3 regions of the Mesorhizobium sp. M0028 genome follow, and region 3 is predicted to be linked to each of the others. Evidence: predicted binding sites of a transcription regulator. Region 3 holds the regulator's gene; each other region holds the start of a gene.
What was found. The regulator PhoB, encoded in region 3, activates phosphate uptake and scavenging genes when phosphate is short. The targets are predictions, from matches to a motif close to TGTCATNNANCTGTCAT.
Positions count from the first base shown of each region.

Region 1: NKJ93_RS27550 (PhoX family protein) is a predicted target of PhoB. The motif match lies at 935-951, and genes of this name have one in related genera.
Region 2: ugpB (sn-glycerol-3-phosphate ABC transporter substrate-binding protein UgpB) is a predicted target of PhoB. The motif match lies at 951-967, and genes of this name have one in related genera.

Region 1 covers NZ_JAMYVG010000021.1:100,393-102,661, reverse strand. The annotation lists gene NKJ93_RS27550 (PhoX family protein) at 1-867, opposite strand, end outside; gene NKJ93_RS27545 (hypothetical protein) at 1,070-1,408, shown strand; gene NKJ93_RS27540 (phosphatase PAP2 family protein) at 1,423-2,124, shown strand.
Region 2 covers NZ_JAMYVG010000013.1:50,024-52,292, forward strand. The annotation lists gene ugpB (sn-glycerol-3-phosphate ABC transporter substrate-binding protein UgpB) at 1-888, opposite strand, end outside; gene NKJ93_RS22170 (bifunctional diguanylate cyclase/phosphodiesterase) at 1,182-2,269, shown strand, end outside.
Region 3 covers NZ_JAMYVG010000002.1:490,895-493,163, forward strand. The annotation lists gene phoU (phosphate signaling complex protein PhoU) at 1-666, shown strand, start outside; gene phoB (phosphate regulon transcriptional regulator PhoB) at 683-1,372, shown strand; gene NKJ93_RS07490 (ROK family protein) at 1,382-2,269, opposite strand, start outside.

The sequences.
Region 1 (2,269 bases), on a different contig from region 3:
CTTGTGGCCTTGCGGCAGCTCGCCCGAGAAATAGCCGTGGATGTTCTCCTCGGCCATGACATAGGTGCCCCACGGCGTGACGCCGCCGGCACAATTGTTGACGGTGCCGACAACTTTCGTGCCGGTCGGGTCGGCGCTGGTCTTGACGCGGTCGTGGCCGGCGACGGGGCCGGACAGCGCGATCTCGGTGTTGGAGGTGATGCGGCGGTTGAGCTTGCCGTCGCGAACGACCTGCCATTTGCCGGCTTCCTTGCGGATCTCGACAATGGTGCCGCCATGCGCGGCCATCTCGACGTCGACTTGTTCCTTGCTGAGAGGCGCCTGCTTGGCTTTGCCATCGACGATGGTGACGAGGCCCGGAAACATCAGGTGCGGATTGGTGTATTCGTGGTTGACCACCAGCAGGCCGTGCTCGGCCGAGCCGTCGATCGGGATATAACCGACATAGTCATTGTTGTAGCCGAATTGTCTGGCCTGGGCTTCCGCCGACTGTTTTGTCGGATCGAATTCCGGCGAATCGGCGAACAGCGGATCGCCCCAGCGCAGCAGCACGTCGGCGTCATAACCGGGTGCAACGTGATGCTTGTCGTCGATGCCGGCCTCGAGCTCGTCGAAAGCGAAGGCGGAGCCTTCGGCGGCGCGGGCGTTGTCGGCGGTGATCAGCGCCAGCGGGCTGACGGTAGCGGCTATGGCCGAGACGGCAAGCGAGCCCTTGAGGAAGCCGCGGCGCGAGAACCGCGCGGCGATGATCTCACCCATGGTGCGGTTGTCGCTGGGATTGGCTCCTGGCCCATCGTTTTCCTCGAGCAGGCTGGTGCGGAAATGGGCGTCAGGGGTGCGATGTTCGGTCGAGCGCTGTTCAGTCATGGGGGCCTGCCTCTGGCTGGATGGATTGCTGGAGCGTGTTGCCTGGCCAATCCGGTATTACCGGCAGGTCACAGTTTGATGACATGCCGGCTAATTGCCACCTGCGATTTCGTATCCAACATCAGTCCCGCTTGACCGCGACCGGCGCTTCGGAAACAAGAGCTGCGGCAGGCGCGTAGGGACCGCATCGGGAGGAACAAAAGTGAGTTTCTGGGGACTTGGGCAGCTCTGCGTTTCGACGGTGATCTTCCTGCTGGCGGCGATGGCCGCAAAACAGTGGGGGCTGGCGCCGAGCCTCGGCAAGATCGTGCTGACGTTGGCGCTCTATTCGCTGGGCAATCTGATCATGCTGAGGCTGATCCGTGAATTCGGCATGTCGGTGTCGTTCAGCCTGTCGGCGGTGATCCAGCTGGTGTCGGTGAATGTGGTGGCGCTGGTCTTCTTCGGCGAACGCGTCAATGCCTTGCAGGCAACCGGCATTGTGCTTGCCATCGCAGCTGTGGCGCTGATCACGCTCGGGCCCTATCTGCAAAGGCTGTAACTGCGATCGGGCCGATGAAGAAGACCGCAAGCAGACTGCGCAACTGGCTGGAGTTCCCGGTTCTGCTGGCCGGGCTGATCATTGCCGGCGGGCTGTGGGGGTTCGAGGAGCTAATGGAGATGGCGCGGGCCACTACGCCGCATGCCTTCGATACCGAAATCCTGCTTGCCTTCCGCAAGGCCGGCCAACCCGACAATCCGATCGGACCGGCGTGGCTGGAAGGAGCGATGCGCGACATCACCAGCCTCGGCAGCGCCAGCGTGTTGGTGCTGATCACGGCAGCAATGATCGTCTATCTGCTCCTCATCCGCAGGCCAGGCGCGGCGCTTCTCATGTTCATCGCGGTAGCGGGCGGCCAGGTCCTGTCAAGCGTGCTCAAGTTCGATATAGATCGGCCGCGCCCCGATCTGGTCTCGCATCTCGCCGACGTGGCATCACTTTCGTTTCCGAGCGGCCACGCCATGCTGTCGGCGGTGACATATTTGACGCTGGGCAGCATGGCGGCGCGGTTTTTGCCCGGGCGGACAACGAAGATCTATGTGCTCGGTCTGGCGGTGCTGACGACGGTGGTGGTCGGCATCAGCCGCATCTATCTCGGCGTCCACTGGCCCTCCGACGTATTGGCCGGCTGGTGCGCCGGCTTTGCCTGGGCGATGCTGTGCTGGCTTGCGGCCCGGTTCCTGCAGCGATGGCTCGGGCGGGCCGGCGGCACCTGACTCATGTCAGTCGATTTGCGGTCAAATCAGCCTGTTGATCAGGCCGTGACCGCAGCCTGCCAGCAGGAAAACCATCGACAGCAAGGCTGTCGAGGTCGCCAACGCATTGAATATCTTCACCTGCTCATCCTTTTTGAGTCGTTGC
Region 2 (2,269 bases), on a different contig from region 3:
GTCGCTATCGTAGGGAAGCTGGCCGATGCCATAGTTCATGCCGGACTTGACGATATCGCCGAGGCCGCCCGACGATTCGGTGAAGATGCCGCATTCGCCGGCGAGGAATATCTGCTTGGCTTCGGAGGTGCGCCCGCCATACTTGAACGTGCCGTCCTTGGCTAGGTCCGCGAGTGCCTGGAAGTGGTTGACGAAAATCGGCGCATTGATCTTGAGTTCGACATCGCCGCCGGCCAGGCCGTTCTGCTGAGTGGCCCAAGGCACGTCATTCCACGCCGCGAAATTCTCCAGATGGATCCAGGTCAGCCAGGTCGAGGTATAGCCGCAAGGGGCGGCGCCGCTCGTCTTGATCTTCCTGGCAGCTTCCCACACCTCGTTCCAGGTCTGGGGCGGGCTGTTCACGTCGAGGCCCGCCTTCTGGAAAATGTCCTTGTTGTAGTAGAGGATCGGCGACGAGGAGTTGTAAGGGAACGACAGCATGGTGCCGTCCGGCTTCGAATAATAGCCGACGATGCCGGGCAGATACTGGCTCTTGTCAAAGGTCATCCCGGCACTGGTCAGCACATCGGCCGCCGGCTTGATCGCACCCTCGGCCGCCATCATCACGCCGGTGCCGACGTCGAACACCTGGAGGATATCGGGCGCCTGGCCGGCGCGGAAAGCGGCGATGCCGGCATTCAGCGTCTCCGGATAGGTGCCCTTGAACACCGGAACGAGCTCATAGTCGCTCTGGCTGGCGTTGAAATCCTTGGAGATCTTGGCGACGACCTCGGCGTTGGCGCCGGTCATGGCGTGCCACCAGCTGATCTGCGTGACGGCGAAGGCGGAGGTGGTGGAAAGCAGGGTCAAGGTGGCGGCAACACCGGCCGCGAAGCCGAAGAACTTCATGTTTCATCTCCCGTTTGTCATTGGCGAAAGGGGCACTCTCGCAAAGCCAATATGTGGCGCTGATGACAATCGGACAACGGTTTTGTTGCGGGTCAATGAACATCGCTTCCGGCTAAAGTGCGCTCGCTACCGAAAGCGTCGCCAGGAACTACATCACCGCCTTCTCGGCGGAGCGCATCGGTTTTCCCCCGAAAAGGCCCGCCTCATGGCCCGCGGGTTAACCATTCGTTAAAATCTCCAAGAGCTAATCAGTCACACCTCCCCTGTTATTTGGCAGACCGAGTGAACCCAGGATGCTGACGGTCTATAATTGTATTGTAAGTCAGCACGACCTGAGACTGGTCGCACTTGCCGCCCTCGTCTGCGGCATTTCTTGCTTCTCTGCAGTAAATCTCCTTAAGCACGTCGGCCGATCGACCAACCGAAACCGGCTTGTCTGGCTAATGATCGCCGCAACTTCGACCGGGTTCGGCATATGGGCGACGCATTTCATCGCCATGACTGCGTTTACGCCGGGAATACCAAACGCATACAATCCGGGATTATCCGCCTTTTCGCTTGCCGCCGCCGTCATCCTGACCGCGCTTGGGATGTGGGTTGCCACCTTGCGCCGCGGCATCGACCATTTCCTCGTCGGCGGTGCCATTCTCGGTGGTGCCATCGCGACGATGCACTACATCGGCATGGCGGCGTTCGAGGTCGAGGGCCGGATCGTATGGAACCTGCTCCTTGTCGCGATATCGCTTCTGGCCGGCGGGACGCTCGCGGCAATGGCGCTCCTTGTCGTCTTGCGCCGCCCGTCCGCGCTCGCAACACTTGGTGGCGCCGCGCTTTTGACGCTGGCGATTTGCAGCTTGCATTTCATCGCGATGGGCGCGGTGTCGATCATTCCGGATTCCTCGATTGAAATATCCGAACATTCCATCGAGCCCATTTCCCAGGCCTTTGCCGCAGCGGTCGCCAGCCTGGTAATCCTTGTGCTGTCAGGCGCCGCGCTGTGGATCGACCTGCGCTTTCGCCGGCAGAGGCTCGAGGCCGATCGCATGCACGATCTCGCCAATGCCGCGGTCGAAGGGCTGATCGTTTGCGATGGCACACGCATAGTCAGCGCCAATGACAGCATGGCGAAACTGACGGGCACGGCGACAGCCACCCTGAACACGATGCAACTCGGCGAGCTGTTCGATGGACAGAGCGCAGCCGATGTATCCGGCTTCGGCGAACAGGCACAAGAAACGAAATTGAGGGGCAGCGACGGCACGAGAATTCCTGTCGAGCTGATCGCCAGGAAGATCGCCTACTGCGGCAGGCCTCATACGGTGCTTGCCGTTCGCGACATCCGTGAGCGCAAGAAGGCGGAAGAAGAGATCCTCCGTCTCGC
Region 3 (2,269 bases):
CAGATCAGCAAGCTGATCCGCGACATGGCCGACCTCGCCGGTTCGATGGTCGGCGGGGCGACCAAGGCCCTGTTGAATTCTGACAACGTGCTGGCGCAACGCGTCGTTTCCGACGATGCCATCATGGATGCGCGTCAACGCGAACTGGACGACCGCGCCATCACCCTGATCGCCAAGCGCCAGCCGATGGCCCACGATCTGCGCCATGTCGTCGGGGCGATCCGCATGGCCGGCGATCTCGAACGCATCGGCGACCTTGCCAAGAATATCGCCAAGCGTGTGAGTGCGGTCGGCCTTAGCGTCACACCGCGCGACCTATCGCATTCCATCGATGCGATGGCGCAGCTGGTGCTCATCCAGGTGCAGGGCGTCATCGAGGAGTATGCTGCAGGCGATGCGGCCGCGTTGGCCAAGCTACGCGCCGCCGACGAGCGCATCGACGTCAAATATACGTCGGTGTTCCGCGAACTGTTGACCTACATGATGGAAGACCCGCGCAACATCACCGCTTGCACGCATCTGCTGTTCTGCGCCAAGAATCTGGAGCGGATCGGCGACCATGTCACCAACATCGCCGAAAATGCGTATTATGTGCTGACCGGCGAGCAATTGCCGGTCAATCGTCCGAAGCAAGACGAAACGACAATGTCCGCACCGGCGACATGATGGGGGTGCCCAGCCGATGATCGCACCACGCATAATGGTGGTGGAGGACGAGGAGCCGTTGGGTGTGCTGCTCCGCTACAATCTCGAATCCGAAGGCTACCAGGTCGAGGTGGTGACACGCGGCGACGAAGCCGAGATCCGTTTGCAGGAGAATGTGCCCGATCTTCTGGTGCTCGACTGGATGATACCAGCGGTTTCCGGCATCGAGCTCTGCCGCCGGTTGCGGGTGCGCCCCGAAACCGAACGGCTGCCGATCATCATGCTGACCGCGCGCGGCGAGGAGAGCGACCGGGTACGCGGTCTTTCGACCGGCGCCGACGACTATCTGGTCAAACCGTTTTCGACACCGGAATTCATGGCCAGGGTCAAGGCGCTGCTGCGCCGCGCCAAGCCGGAAGTGCTGTCCAGCGTGCTGAAGGTCGGCGACATCGTGCTCGATCGCGAATCGCACAGGGTGTATCGCAAGAAGACCGAGATCCGGCTCGGGCCGACCGAATTCCGGTTGCTCGAATTCATGATGCGGCATCCGGGCCGCGTCTTCTCGCGCAGCCAGTTACTCGATAATGTCTGGGGCGAGACGATCTATATCGACGAACGCACCGTCGACGTGCATGTCGGGCGGCTGCGCAAAGCCGTCAACAACGGCCGCATGCCTGATGTCATCCGCACCATCCGCGGTGCCGGCTACGCGATCAGGGAAGATTGACCCGCCCAGTCAGGCTACGTTCTTTCTGACGCCGGGCCTCATTTGCGCGCCCGGCGCGAAAATCTGCTGGTCGACGAAGCTTAACGCCCGCATTGCACAGCCTTCGCGGATCAGCGGCAATTCGTTCGGCTCGGTATCGAAGGAGATCGAGCCCGAATGCTGGCCGCCGGCGGTCTGGGCGATGGCCTTCCGCAAGGCCGGCTCGATCAGATCAAAGGCGGCGGCACTGGCGCCGACCATTGCGACCGGTGCCGGATCGATCAGCGCGAACAGCGAGCCGAGACCGAAACCCAGCGCTTCGCCGGCCTTGCGGTAGGCTTCGCGTTCCGGCCCGTCCTTCTCGCGCGCCCGAACCGCCAGCGCGCGCATGTCGGCGTCGCTGACGTCGGCGACCGGTTGGCTGTCTTCGCTCATCTGCGTGGCGTTGCGCCAGATGGCGTAATTGCCGGCATAGGCCTCGATGCAGCCGCGCCGCCCGCAACGGCAGAGCGCGCCGCCCGGACGATGGATCATGTGGCCAAACTCGCCGCCCGAGGAATGCGTGCCGGTGAACAGCTCGCCCTTCAACACCAGCCCCATGCCGATGCCGTGCGAAAGCAGGATGGCGATGAAGTCGTCGCGATAGCGATCCGGATCGCGCCAGCGCAAAGCCACCGCCATCATATTGCAGTCGTTCTCCACCGTGGCCGGGATGCCGAATTCATCTTCCAGCATGTCGGCAAAGGCGATGTCCGTCTGGGGCGTGATCGGCGACCACAGCATGGCGCGTGCAGGGGAGTCGGTAATTCCCTGAATCGCCAGGGCGATGCGGGCGACACTGCGGACGTCAAGATCTGGATCGTCCAGCCGGCGCCGGACGATGGCCATGCATTCGCGGATCAGTTCGTCGCGCGGCAT